Regions from separate parts of the Gardnerella sp. c11Ua_71 genome, predicted to be linked through region 3. Evidence: riboswitches for the same ligand, from Rfam matches in the RefSeq annotation. Region 3 holds a riboswitch; each other region holds the start of a gene.
The links. A riboswitch is a leader RNA that binds a small molecule or an ion and turns the genes downstream of it on or off. The one in region 3 is predicted to bind thiamine pyrophosphate.

Region 1 (4,922 bases), on a different contig from region 3:
CCACTTTGAACCATTTGGACTTTACCCAGGAAAGACTAAAACAATTAAGGACTTAAAAGATGGCGCAACAGTTGCGGTTCCTAGCGACCCAACCAACGAAGCTCGCGCACTTCTTCTTTTGCAAGATGCAGGTCTTCTTAAGCTAAAGAATCCAAAGGATGTTAACGCAACAAAGAAAGATATTGTTTCTAATCCAAAGAATCTAAAGTTTAAGGAAATAGACGCTGCTTTGGTTCCAACAGTTGTTAAGGACGTTGATTTAGCTGCTCTAAACGGAAACTACGCTATTCAAGCTGGATTTAACCCAACTAAAGATCCTCTTACAAGCGAAAAAGTTGGAGGCGTAGCTGCTAAGACATACGAAAACATTATTGCTGTTAAGAAAGGATCCGAAAAGCTTGCTAAAATCAAGGCTCTTGTAAAAGCGTTAAAAACAGATGCAGTTCGTGATTTTATAAAGAAAAACTACAACGGCGCTGTTTTGCCAGTTTTCTAAGATGATTGCATTGTTCTAACCTTAAGCAAATATGAGATATGTGCCTCACAAAAGCATAGAGGCACGTGCCTCATATTTGCTTTTCAAAATCAGTGAGAGATAATATGATTCAAATTGAGCATCTTTATAAAACTTACTCAAGTGGTAAGCAATCGCACGAAGCACTTAACGATATTAATTTAACTATTGAATCAGGCGAAGTATTTGGTATTTTGGGATCTTCTGGAGCTGGAAAATCATCATTAGTCAGATGCATGAACTTGTTAGAACGTCCAACATCTGGAAGAGTGCTAATAGACGGAAAAGATATTACGGACGCCAAAAATAGAGATTTATCTAAAATAAGATCGAATATTGGAATGATTTTCCAAAACTTTAGTCTTTTTCAACAGCGAACTGTGTTACAAAATGTGACTTTTCCTTTGGAACTAAACAACACTCCTAAAGAAAAAAGAGAAGAACGAGCAAAGTATTTACTCGATTTAGTTGGATTAAAAGATTTAGCAAACCGCTACCCTGTTCAGCTTTCTGGCGGACAACAGCAAAGAGTTGCAATAGCGAGAGCACTTGCTAATAATCCTTCTATAATGCTTTGTGACGAAGCAACAAGCGCCTTGGATTCAACAACTACAGCACAAATACTTGACTTGCTTAGAAGAATCAACCGAGATCTTAACGTAACACTGGTTATTATTACTCACTCGTTAGCAGTAGCAAGAAATATTTGCGATAGGGTTGCTATGATTGACGGCGGAAAAATCGTAGAGATCGGTGACACTTCAACACTTTTCAAAAATCCTCAAAGCAATATTTTAAAAACGCTTATTGCAGACGAACATGTTGAAAACCATAGGGGAACTAAATCCAATAATAGTAATTCCGAAAATGGAATAACCACTAATAGCGCAACAAACAATGGGGTGAAATAAAAATGCCAGAAAATATTTCACAATTTATAGACGAATATGGAGAACTACTTATTGAAGGCACAAAAGATACAATATCTATGACTTCAATATCTACACTATTCGCATACGTAATAGGATTACCAATAGGAGTTCTTCTTATAACAAGCGCAAAACAAGGAATACGTCCTAACTCATATTTGAATGCGGTTTTAGGTTGGATTGTAAATATTGTTCGCTCAATACCGTTTATAATCCTACTTGTTGCAATAATTCCACTTACTAGACTTATTGTTGGAACGTCTTTGGGAGTTTCTGGCGCTATTGTTCCTCTTGTTTTAACAGCTGCACCATTCGTAGCGCGAATTGTTGAGCAATCTCTTGCAGAAGTTGATGGAAGTCTTATAGAAGCTGCACAAAGTTTTGGCGCAAGCAATACGCAAATAGTATTCAAAGTATTGCTTTTTGAAAGCTTGCCTTCATTAATTCGTGGAGCGGCATTGACTTTCATTACACTTTTTGGATTCTCTGCAATGGCTGGAACTGTTGGCGCAGGCGGTCTAGGAGATATTGCAATTCGCTACGGATATCAGCGTTACCAATACGATGTTATGAGTGTTGCTGTTATTTTCTGTATTCTTCTTGTGCAAGTAGTACAAACTGTTGGAGATTTAATATCCAATAAAATCAACCATCATGAACGTCGATAATATCCAATAAAAAGTCACAAATAAAAAAGTCACAAATAAAATCCTAGTAGCGTAAGATACAGTAAAATCTATTAATCGCTTCTAGGATTTTCTATTTATCAAATGATCAACCATTCAACATGCCTACGATTTATTAAAAAGATACCAAATAATGTAGAATGTCTGAGTCACAACATTTTGCAGGGGTGCTTTCTTTTTAAAGAAGGCTGAGATAGGCGAAAACCTGACCCTTCGAACCTGTTAGTTAATACAACGTAGGGAGCAACGATTAAGTATGACCTCAAACTATCCATACGCATCAATGCGTGACCAGTTCAACCTAAACACATGTTTTATTGCAAATCCTAAACTATGCAAAAGTCGCGCACTCACGGATATAGTTGACGACTCTTTACGCGCAGGATCAACATTTATAAGGCTTAATTGTGCGGATGAAAGCGCAAAAGAAATCACATCAATCGCACGAGATATTGCACAAATCATAGAAGATAACGATAAATGTGATTCAGTAACTTTCGTAATAGACGGAAGAGTTGACGTTGTCTGGCAGGCAAGAAATCAAGGAATTAAAGTCGATGGAGTTCATCTTGCACAAAGCGACATGGAACCAAAAGAAGCACGAGCACTTTTAGGAGAAGACGCAATAATCGGCTTATCTGTTGAAACAGAAAGTCTTGTTAAGGTTATTAATGAACTTCCTGATGGCTGCATTGATTATATTTGTGTAACAGCAATGCATAATCCAGAAGATGGTTGCGAAAACACTACTCCAACTTACGAATTAGAACCAAATCACACTATTTTAGATGAAGCAAAGATTAATACTATTTGCTCAGCAAGCGATTTTCCAGTACTTGTTGGAGGAAGAACATCTTTAGAAGATGTTGAAATGATTGCTCGCAGTAAGGCTGCAGGATTGTTTGTATCTGAAGCATTGTACGCAAGCGAAACACCAGAATCCACAATGAGTGAATTCGTGGAACGCTTTACACACATTCGCGGCAATCAAAAGCACGGTTACGCAAAACGCGTTATAGTGCAGGAAAAAGCTGACGAGAAAGCTAGCGATACTCCAAAATTCATTAATGCTAAAGAAGCAAAAGACGCTGCAAAATTAGCAAAGCAGCAGCGCGTTGATATCGCTTCTCGCGGATGTACTCAAAGAGACAAAGCTCATATTCGTAAAACTACTCCAGTTCACTTTGAATATGAATATGGTTCTTACGATTTGGAAGTGCCGTATACAGAAATTAAGCTTTCTGACACTCCAGGCGTTGGCCCTAACCCACCATTTAAGGATTACAACACAGAAGGTCCTAAGTGCGATCCTAAAGAGGGCTTGGCTCCTCTTCGTCTTGATTGGATTAGAGATCGCAATGATGTTGTTGAATATGAAGGTCGTAGTCGAAATCTTCAAGATGACGGTAAGCGAGCTATTAAGCGAGGAAAAGCTTCTAAAGAATGGCGTGGTCGCACTCATAAGCCGATGAAGGCTGCAGATCATCCTATTACACAGATGTGGTATGCAAGGCATAATATTGTAACTCCAGAAATGCAATATGTTGCAACTCGTGAAAACTGCGATGTGGAACTTGTTCGTTCTGAAGTTGCAGCTGGTCGCGCTGTTATTCCTTGCAATATCAACCATCCTGAAGCAGAACCTATGATTATTGGTTCTCGCTTCTTAACTAAGCTCAACGCAAACATGGGTAATTCTGCTGTCACATCTTCTATTGACGAAGAAGTAGAAAAACTTACGTGGGCTACTAAGTGGGGCGCGGATACCGTTATGGATCTTTCCACAGGTAACGATATTCACACAACTCGAGAATGGATTTTGCGTAACTCCCCTGTTCCGATTGGCACTGTGCCAATGTATCAGGCTTTGGAAAAGGTTGAGGATGACGCTTCTAAGCTCAGCTGGGAATTGTTCCGCGACACTGTTATTGAACAGTGCGAGCAAGGCGTTGACTACATGACTATTCACGCAGGCGTACTTCTTCGATACGTGCCTCTTACTGCAAACCGCGTAACCGGTATTGTTTCTAGAGGCGGTTCCATTATGGCTGAATGGTGCTTGCAACACCATCAAGAAAGCTTCCTTTACACTCACTTCGAAGAATTATGCGAGATTTTCGCCAAGTACGATGTTGCGTTCTCTTTGGGTGACGGCTTGCGTCCAGGAAGCTTGGCTGATGCTAACGATGCTGCTCAGCTTTCCGAACTTATGACTCTTGGAGAGCTAACCAAGATTGCATGGCAGCATGACGTTCAGGTGATGATTGAAGGCCCAGGACACGTACCATTTGATACGGTACGCATGAATATTGAGATGGAGAAAGCAATTTGCCAGAATGCTCCATTCTATACTCTTGGTCCTTTAACAACCGATACTGCACCAGGATATGATCACATTACTTCCGCTATCGGCGGCGTTGAAATCGCTCGTTATGGCACAGCAATGCTTTGCTACGTCACTCCTAAAGAGCATTTAGGACTTCCTAATAAGGACGACGTTAAACAAGGTGTTATTGCTTATAAAATTGCTTGTCACGCTGCGGATCTTGCTAAGCATCATCCGCATGCCATGGATCGAGATAACGCTATAAGCAAGGCTCGTTTCGAGTTTCGCTGGCTGGATCAGTTTAATTTAAGCTACGATCCAGATACCGCTATTGCTTTCCATGACGAAACGCTTCCAGCAGAGCCAGCAAAAATGGCTCACTTCTGTTCCATGTGTGGACCAAAATTCTGCTCAATGGCTATTTCTCAGAATATTCGCAAGCGTTTCGGTGGCGCAGCTCAACAAGA
Region 2 (4,922 bases), on a different contig from region 3:
ACATTCTTTTCTTTATGCGACTTATTAGCTTCGCGAACAAGAGCGTTATACATTTTTTTAACGAGTTCAGGATGTTTCTTAGCAAATTTTCTAGAAACAATGTGAATGGTAACATTCATGTTGCCATACTTTTTAGCGTTAACAAGTAATTTTGACCCAGGGGTTGTCATCGCTGCAGCAAGATTCTGATCGAATGAGGAAATTGCATCAATCTGTCCAGATGTAAATGCTGCTTGGAAGTTCTTAGGGCTCATCTCTACTTTATGCACTTTAGAAACGTCTAAGCCGCTTTTATCGAATGCGCGGTGAAGCATGTAATCGCCAGTATCACCGTTGTGAATGATAGCAACTTTCTTTCCATATAAGTCTTTTAGTGTTTTTACGCCGCTTTTTGCGGATGCAACGATTCCTTGAGAATCACCATTGTAATATTCGAGCGCAAATGCAACCCAAGGTTGACCTTCTGCAATCAAATCAATAAATCGTCCAGTTCCAGTAGTTGTTGCATCAGCGCTTCCGCTCATAACTGCGGTAAGACCATCAACTGGAGTGTATGGTCCAGTATAGGTGACTTTTGCTTTTCCAAATTCTTCTTGAAGGAATTTTTCATTTTTTAACGTTGTCAAATAGTTTGCTGTAGAAAGATAAGCAACCCTCATTATTCCCGTATCTTTGCTAGAAGATTGGGAGTTATTTGCAGGTTTTTGAGCTCCGCCGCAAGATGCGAGAGCGATAGTTGCGCAAAAAGCGCATATTGCCGCAATAGAGCGTTTGCTAGCAATTTGTATTTTGAAATTAGCCATGATTTGGCTCCTTTATCTTTATTTTGTGTTTTTCTTATTTGGTTTATTTGGTTGTTGGTTAAATTTTGTTGATTAAATTTTTATAAAAATTGACTTATTTTTAAAAGTATCGTTAAAAGTATCTTTAAGATTCACAGAGGATTTTATAAATTCTTTATTTACGTGAATTTCTAAAATCAACTCTTTGTTAAGATTCTCTATTTACTCTGCGTTCTGGCATAAGCCAATATTCGAATATGTTTGCAGTAACTTCTGATCCAAGTCCTGCAATCGCATATAGAATAATACATGCCATCATTTGATCTGGTCTAAAGAATTGTTGAGCTCTAGAAAGAATATATCCAATTCCTATTGAAGAATTAACTGTTTCACAAGTAACTAACGCAACCCATGCTACGGAAATTGAAAATCGCAATCCTGTCATAAAGTTAGCTAATGTTCCTCGCATAAAAATTGTTGTAAAAACAGTAGATTTTTTAACGTTATAAGCTTTTGCAAGTTCTATTAGTTTAGGGTCAATGTTCCTTACTCCATCTCGAATATTTACATACATTGGCCCAAAAACACCAAGCGCTATAAGCATTATTTTCATCATTTCGTCCACGCCGAGAAAAATGATCAATAAAGGTGCTAATGCTGGGAATGGTATGGATCTAAGCATGTGACTTGGTTTATTTATTACTGATTCTCCTACTTTGCTTCCGCCAGAAATTATTCCAGATGGCAAAGCAAAAGCAATTCCTAAAAGAAGACCAGCTACAACTCTAAATATGCTTATTGCAAGAGACGGTAGTAATATTCCTTCGTTGTTTAAGTCAACAAATGCTTTTATTACCTCGCTTGGAGATGGCAAAGCGCGATTTTCGACGGGAGTTAAGGTTATTAAAAACCATAAAAAAAGAATCGCTATAGTAGAAAGCCAAGCTTTTAAGGAAGTAAAAGCTTTACGATGCAGTTTTGCAATCGCGCTAAAAAGGTTATTCATAACGACATTCCCTTCGATAGTTTTAGCTATATCAGGTTCGACGGGTATGATCTCAGCAATTACAATTAAATAACTGCACCCCGTGTCAGTTTGTTATTATCGTATAAAGGCATGGACAAATCGCGAAACGCTTAGATCATATAGTCTTATATGCTTGACGACTTACATTATGAAATAACGTCCATAAAACGCATTAATCTTAAATATGTTACACAACCAACAAAATGAATAAGGAGTAGTTGTGGCAGCTATTGAAAGCGTATATGCACGCGAAATTCTGGATTCTCGTGGAAATCCTACCGTTCAGGTTTATTTGGAGACCGAAGATGGTGCTCAGGGCATTGGCTTAGTGCCTTCTGGTGCTTCGACTGGTGAGGCTGAGGCTTGGGAGCGTCGTGATGGCGACAAGTCCCGTTATCAGGGCAAGGGTACTTTGGAAGCAGTTAAGGCTGTTAATGAAGTAATTGCTCCAAAGGTTATTGGCATGGATGCCTCTGACCAGCGTGCTCTTGATGAAACTATGGTTGAGCTTGATGGTACTCCAAACAAGGGTAAGCTTGGCGCAAACGCTATTCTTGGCGTTTCTCTTGCTGCTCTTTATGCAGCTGCTGAGTCTGCAGAGCTTCCATTGTATCGTTACATCGGCGGAACTAACGGACATATTCTTCCAGTTCCAAACATGAACATTATGAACGGTGGCGCTCACGCTGATTTTGCAACTGATATTCAGGAATACATGATTTCTCCATACGGTTTCGCAACTTACAGCGATGCTTTGCGCGCTGGTGTTGAGGTTTATCACACCTTAAAGAACGTTTTGAAGAAGGAAGGCTTGGCTACTGGTCTTGGTGACGAAGGTGGCTTCGCTCCAAAGATGAAGTCTAACGAGGATTCCTTGAAGTACATCATGGATGCAATCGAAGCTGCAGGTTACGAGCCAGGCAAGCAGATTGGTATTTCTCTTGACGTTGCTTCTTCTGAGTTCTACAACAAGGAAACTGGTAAGTATCGTTTCGATGGCGAAGAGCGCGAATCTGCTTACATGCTTGATTACTACGAGAAGCTTATCAACGAGTATCCAATCGTTTCCATCGAAGATCCATTCCAGGAAGAAGGATGGGATGATTGGGCAGCAATCACCAAGCGTCTTGGTGATCGTTTGCAGTTCGTTGGCGATGACTTGCTCGTCACCAATCCAAAGCGTTTGGCTAAGGGTATTGAACTTGGAGCAGCTAACTCCTTGCTCGTAAAGTTGAACCAGATTGGTTCCGTTACCGAAACCCTCGACGCTATTGAGCTTGCAACCAAGAATGGCTTTACTTCTATGGTTTCTCACCGCTCTGGTGAAACCCCAGATACCACCATTTCTGATCTTGCTGTTGCTAAGAACACTGGTCAGATTAAGACTGGTGCTCCTGCTCGTGGTGAGCGTATCGCTAAGTACAACCGCTTGCTTGAGATTGAGGAAGAGCTTGGCTCTACCGCTCAGTACGCTGGTTACAGCGCATTCAAGGCTTGCAAGAAGTATATGAAGTAATATACTAGGGCTTTTATAAGTTCTTCATAAGACTTGTTTAAGCTTTTTAAGCTTTGAGCTGAAGTTTATTTTCGGTCAGTCGCAATAAAATGTGGCTGACCGTTTTTGTATATTTTCAATGATTTCTTAAAATTTTAAAAAAATTTTTCTAAAATTACTTTCATTATCTCCAAAATAGTGCTATTTTTATGAAAAACTAAAAACAGAAGGAGATGTTTCATATGAGAAAAGTCGCTGTTATAGGCATGGGTAATGTTGGTGCTGCAGTAGCCCATCAGCTCATTATTGGTGGTCACGTTGACGATTTGTATCTTTATGATTCAAATGAAGCAAAAGTTAAGGCTGATGCTCTTGATTTTGAAGATTCAATGGATAATGTACCTTTTAACGTTAATATCACAGTAAACGACTATGAAGCATTAAAAGACGTAGAAGTAATCGTAAGCGCCTTGGGTCATATAAAACTTTTGGATGTTCATCATCCAGATCGTTTTGCGGAGCTTAAGTATAACCGTAACGAGGTCGCAGAAGTTGGTGCAAAAATTAAAGCTTCTGGATTCCATGGCGTTTTGATCGATATCACTAATCCTTGTGATGCTATTTGCCAGCTCTACAAGGAAGCTACTGGACTCCCATACGAAAGAGTTATTGGTACTGGCACTCTTCTTGATTCTGCTCGTTTGCATCGTGCTGTAGGAAAGTTCTTCGGAGTTCATCCTAAGGCAGTTAAAGGTTATAGTTTAGGCGAGCACGGCGATTCACAGTTCGTTGCATGGTCTACGGTAAAAGTGTTAGAGCAGCCAATTACTGATCTTGCTGAGGAAAAGAACATTGACTTGGATGCTGTTGATGATGAAACTCGCGAAGGCGGTTTCACTGTGTTCTATGGAAAGAAATATACCAACTACGGTATTGCTGCAGCAGCTGTTCGTTTAGTGAATGCTGTAATGACGGATTCTAGAGAACAGATGCCTGTATCCAATTATCGTGAAGAATATCATTCTTATCTTTCTTATCCAGCGATTGTTGGTCGAGATGGCATTGTTGAGCAGTGCAAGCTCGATTTGACTGAAGAAGAGTTGCAAAAGTTGCAGCATTCTGCAGATACGATTTTAAGCAAAGCTCAAATGGAATAGTTGGAAATCTAAGTTTTAAAAGAATTTTGAGTATGATTTTGTGACCAGCTCCTATATGGATAGCTGGTCACAATTTTTGTATTTTAGCGTGTATTTTGTTCATATTGTGTAATAATGATTTTTTAGGATAAAAGTAAATATAAGGTGTATTTACACGTCGAATATTTAAAGTAACTTAGAAGTATGGTTTTGAGAAATCGCCGCACGGCAACAAGTACAGTTGATGAATCAAATCAGCCAAAGAAAAAAAGGCTGTTTTCTGGTTCGTTCGTATTTGTTTTTATGATAGTAGTGGCGTTTCTTTGTTCTATAGAATTTGTTTCAACAATTCGAAATTATGCGTTAAGCTTGGCTGAGTTACACGCTTTGCAAAGAGATGAGTCTGCTCTAAAAGACAAAAAACAGGAGTTGGATAATAATATTGATCGCTGGAAAGATAAAGCGTATGTTACCGCACAAGC
Region 3 (4,922 bases):
TACAAATTATAAAACTCATTGCAAGCCTTCGCGCAGATGGAGTTAGTGTTATTGTTGTTACTCATGATAGAGAGTTAGTAGATGCGCTTGGAGCGCGTTTAGTGGAACTTAAAACTAATGTGGATTCCACTAATGACGAATCTTATGAGTCTGAAAATGTAGATAATTCACAAGAATCTTTAGCATTATCTTCGTCAACAGATGCAACGAATATATCTCGAATAGAAGTTAGCGATGTGAACCATCGTGATGAGGCAGCTCGCGCATCAAGTTATTCTCCATTCTTGGCATCTTTGAATCCTGTGTATAGGATGCTTGGAGCTTTCCTACTTTCGGTTCCGCTTTTGTTTACTCTCGACTGGCTTTCTGCAACAATAGCTTTGGTTTTGGAGTTTGTGATTCTTTGGGTTGTTAAAATGAACCCTTTGCGAGTTATTAAACTTTCTTGGCCTGTATGGGTTGGTGCTCCTGGATCTGCATTAGCAGTGTGGTTGTATGGTAAATCAGGTGGAGCAACATGGTTTGATTGGGGAATTATTCATGTAAGTGATCATTCCACAACTCTTGCAATTGCAACATTCATCAGAATTTTAGCTATCGGTGTTCCAGCTATTGTTACTGTTATTGGCATTGATGCAACTGATTTAGCTGATGCTTTTAGTCAAGTTATGAAATTGCCAGATAGGTTTGTTTACGGTGGATTAGCTGGTATGCGATTGTTTAGCGTCCTTCAAGATGATTGGGCTGCTCTCAGTGCATCTAGGCGTTCTCGCGGACTTGGTGATGATAGTAAGATTAAGGCTTTTATGCCTCAAGCTTTTGCTCTTTTGGTGCTGTCTATTCGAAGATCTACAACTTTGGCTACGGCTATGGAAGCGCGTGGATTTGGCGGAGAAAACCCAAGATCTCATGCACGTATAAGCCATGTGAATAAACGCGATTATGTGTTTATGATTGGGTGCTTAATTATTCCTGCTATCGCTTTAATCGCTGCTGTATATTACGGTACTTTTGCTCTTCTTGGAGGAAATTAATACTAACATACAATGTGGGCTTAATGGGATTCGAACCCACGACCTTCTGCTCCGGAGGCAGACGCTCTATCCACTGAGCTACAAGCCCGCAACTTGTGAAAGTATACACGTTGCTAGGGATTGAAAGTATACGCTATTAGCCAATCTTTGTGACTTTAATGCATACTTTAGCGAGTTATTACGCTTTTAAGATCGCTCGCTACTTTTTTAGGATCTTCAGCGCACATGAGAGCAGATACAGTGCATACTCCATCAATGCTTAGGTCTTTGATTGGAAAAACGGTGTTTTCGTGTATTCCACCAATCGCTAGAGTTTTTACACCCATGCTGTGTGCTACTTTTGCTACTTCATTTACGCCTTCAACTCCAAGAGGAGGAACATCATGCGCCTTAGTATTTGTGGCAAATGCAGCTCCGATTCCTATAACATCAGGAAGTGGAGTATCGTTCTCTTTGCACTCTTTATATGCTTTTTCCATTAGGTCTACTCTTGCGCAAGAAAGTCCAATCATCCATTCGGCTGGCATGGATTTACGTGCTGTAACGAAAGGCGTGTCTTTTTGACCAATATGCAGGTTGAATCCCAGTTTTGCTGCGGTGTCAACGTGATCGTCTATGAAAATCGGTATATCTCCATGTTTTGCTTTTATAAGTGTTTTGCGTAACTTTATGGCTTTTTCTGATATTTCAGTATCGTTGGAGTATTTATCTCGCAATTGAACTACTGTCACTCCGCCATCTATGGATTCTACTGCAACTTGTTCTTCGCTACGGTTTCCCATTCGTGGATCTGTTACTAGGTAAAGCGTCCAATCTGTTGGTTCTATGCTGAACTCAATGTTTGTTAGTTCAAACATGTTGTTTACGCTTAATGTTTGCAGCGCATCGATCCACAGTGTTCTGAATGTTCCTGGTGCGGTTGTTTGTCTCGCTGCAAACGTTCCAGCTGCTGCAGCGTGCACGTGTGCAGCCACTGTTGCTGCCACTGGGCGCTCTGGGTTTGCACCCACATATGCCGCCACTAATGATCCAAGAGCGCACCCAGTTCCTACAACTTTTGTCATAGCCTTGTGTCCGCCAGTTATTCGCACTAGGCATCCGTGACCGTATACCGCGTCTTTTTCTCCAGATATTGATATTACAGATCCGTATTCTTTTGCCAGTTTTTTGGCTGCTTCTAGCGCGGAGTTTACTGGATCTTGCGCATCTACGCCTTTCATCTGACTGTTTTGCCCAGCTAAAGCTAATATTTCGCTTGCGTTCGCTCGTATTACTGTTGGGTTTCGTTTTACTATTTCTCTTACAAATTTTGTTCTAGTGGTTAATTCGTCTACTCCAACTCCAACTGGATCTAGTACCCAAGGAGTTTGTGTTTCTTCGCAAGTTTCTATTGCTTTGCGTATGGCTTTGCCTTTTATCTCTTCGAATGTTCCAACATTTACTAGAACGCCTGACGCTATTTTTGCAATGCCTGCTGCTTCATCTGGGTCGCATACCATTATTGGCGTAGCTCCTGCGGAAAGTAGTACATTTGCTGTTATTTCTTGAACAATATTGTTTGTTATGCAATGAGTTAGTGGCTTCTTTGCTCTCACTCTTTCTATGCATGATCTAACGTCATTTAGAAACATTCGTCTTCTTGCGCGAACGCTAAAACTTGTATCTATATTTGTATCTATATTTGCATTTAATTCGTTTAATTCTTCCATGATTTTCCCTTCGCTAGCACTACCTAGATCAGGTTTAACGGGTGTAATCTCAGCGTTTTTACGCACCCCGAACCGACTTTGACTATATCGTTTGTGTATGACGTTTGGCTATGTAATATTTTATTTCGCGCGTTTTGCGTTGTTTCGCTTGAAATTTCGGGGATGATTGAAGATTATTGTTTTGGATTTTATAAAATTTTTCCATTAATTTTTTATTTTTGTTTGCATTTGTACTTTTATAGTGTTAGCATCAAACACAACACAAACGGATATCGTAAATTTTACGATTTACGATTTTGGATTTGTGATTGATCACATTAAGCGTTTAGCTTTGCAGCTAAGTATTAAGGAGGCGGCTATCATGCGTAACATGAATGCTCAAGCTCGCGATACTTTTGATGCTGCTCGTATGTGGTGGTGGCAGACTTCTCTTTGGCGTAGTTTACTCTAAAGTTTTAGAAGCTGCTTGTTTAGGCTTGTAAAAGACCTCTAGGGTAAACCTGGAGGTCTTTTTTATATCTCCAGAAAGCCAAATCTATTTGGATTAATTTTACGTCTAAAACAAATCTATAAACATAAAAAACAATTAAAAAATTGTTTAAAACAATCAACATAAAAATCTACATAAAAGGAGAAAATTATGGCTCAGGAAATTAATGAAACTAAGCAGGAAACCTCATTTACTTCTGCTGAATCTAGTGTTAATCAGGCTGCGGATTTACTTAAAGGTGTAAATGTTAAAAAGCATGCTTTAGATATTACGTCTTTGGTGTTGGTGGCTGTTCTTTTTGCAGCAGGATGTATTCTTGACTTTACAGTTGCAAAGTCGCTTTCGATTGGAAATATTCAGCCAGAATTTGTTATTGCATCGTTCTGCTTGTCTATTTTGCTTGTTCGTCCAAATGTTATTCAAGGTGCGATTATTGGCGCATTAGCTGCTACTTTGATTCAATTTAACACTTCGATTCCTGGTCTTGAATACGCTTGCGATATTCCAGCAGCAATCATTATGACGTTAGTGCTTATGGGATACTTAAAAGCTTTTCCTAAGGATGCTGCTAGAAAGTTCAGTGTGTTCCCATTTATCTCTACGTTTGTTGCAACTGTTATTTCTGGAATGATTTTTGCAACAATCGCATCCTTCTTTATTCTTCACTCTCCAAACACTGTTCTTGTTATGCTTCCAATCATCTTGGGAACTGCTGTGTTTAATGCTGTTGTTGTTGAAGTTCTTTACACTCCAATTCGACTCGTTTTGCATAAGTAAATCAGAATTGAAAAATAATTAAACAAATTAATTTAAATCAATATAAATAAATATCAAAACATATATAAATAACAAAAGTCGATAATTAAAACTTGATTATCGCAACATAAAGGAGAAGATTATGAATCAGGAAATTAATGGACATGCAGGTAGCATGATTAATGCTGTAAGCATTAAAAAGCATGCTTTAGATGTTACGTCTTTGGTGTTGGTTGCTGTTCTTTTTGCAGCAGGATGCATTCTTGACTTTACAGTCGCAAAAGCGCTTTCAATTGGAAATATTAAACCAAACTTTTTAATCGCATCATTCTGCCTTGCGATTTTGCTGGTTCGTCCAAATGTTATTCAAGGTGCGATTATTGGCGCTTTGGCTGCAACTTTAATGCAATTTAACGCATCTATTCCTGGTCTTAATTATGTTTGCGATATTCCAGCAGCAATTGTTATGACTTTGATGATTATGGCTTATGTTCACGTTTTCCCTAAGGATGCTGCTAGAAAGTTCAGTATTTTCCCACTCATAGCAACTTTTATAACTACAGTTGTTTCTGGTTTAATATTTGCTTCTACTGCATCTTTCTTTGTTCTTCATTCTCCTAAGACGATTCTTGTTATGCTTCCAATCATTTTTGGAACTGCTGTGTTTAATGCTGTTGTTGTTGAAGTTCTTTATACTCCAATTCGACTCGTTCTACACAAGTAAGTATTTGAATTTATTTTAGATGATATTCAGTAAGTCATATAATCATCAGAGAGTAATCAATAAGTAATGTTCATAGTATTGTTGGGTTTTTAAGAGTTAGGAATTGTTGTGTCTTTGCTTGAGCTTAGGGAAGTATCTTTTAAATATTTGAATCATAATAAGGATGATTCTTTAGACTCTGCAAAGGCACAAGATTCCACTTTTGCCTT

Region 1: it holds a riboswitch for thiamine pyrophosphate, as region 3 does, so the genes downstream of both, thiC (phosphomethylpyrimidine synthase ThiC) here and thiM (hydroxyethylthiazole kinase) in region 3, are expected to answer to the same signal.
Region 2: it holds a riboswitch for thiamine pyrophosphate, as region 3 does, so the genes downstream of both, P0106_RS04470 (ABC transporter permease) here and thiM (hydroxyethylthiazole kinase) in region 3, are expected to answer to the same signal.

What each region holds. Positions count from the first base shown of each region.
Region 1 covers NZ_JARFVR010000004.1:62,454-67,375, reverse strand. The annotation lists gene P0106_RS04050 (MetQ/NlpA family ABC transporter substrate-binding protein) at 1-496, shown strand, start outside; gene P0106_RS04045 (methionine ABC transporter ATP-binding protein) at 601-1,425, shown strand; gene P0106_RS04040 (methionine ABC transporter permease) at 1,428-2,111, shown strand; TPP riboswitch at 2,283-2,389, shown strand; gene thiC (phosphomethylpyrimidine synthase ThiC) at 2,386-4,922, shown strand, end outside.
Region 2 covers NZ_JARFVR010000004.1:168,543-173,464, forward strand. The annotation lists gene P0106_RS04465 (ABC transporter substrate-binding protein) at 1-803, opposite strand, end outside; gene P0106_RS04470 (ABC transporter permease) at 991-1,788, opposite strand; TPP riboswitch at 1,779-1,881, opposite strand; gene eno (phosphopyruvate hydratase) at 2,030-3,325, shown strand; gene P0106_RS04480 (L-lactate dehydrogenase) at 3,547-4,461, shown strand; gene P0106_RS04485 (FtsB family cell division protein) at 4,645-4,922, shown strand, end outside.
Region 3 covers NZ_JARFVR010000001.1:62,160-67,081, reverse strand. The annotation lists gene P0106_RS00385 (ATP-binding cassette domain-containing protein) at 1-1,034, shown strand, start outside; tRNA gene P0106_RS00380 (tRNA-Arg) at 1,050-1,122, opposite strand; gene thiM (hydroxyethylthiazole kinase) at 1,202-2,743, opposite strand; TPP riboswitch at 2,731-2,823, opposite strand; gene P0106_RS00370 (hypothetical protein) at 3,384-4,010, shown strand; gene P0106_RS00365 (tryptophan transporter) at 4,132-4,713, shown strand; gene P0106_RS00360 (ABC transporter ATP-binding protein) at 4,822-4,922, shown strand, end outside.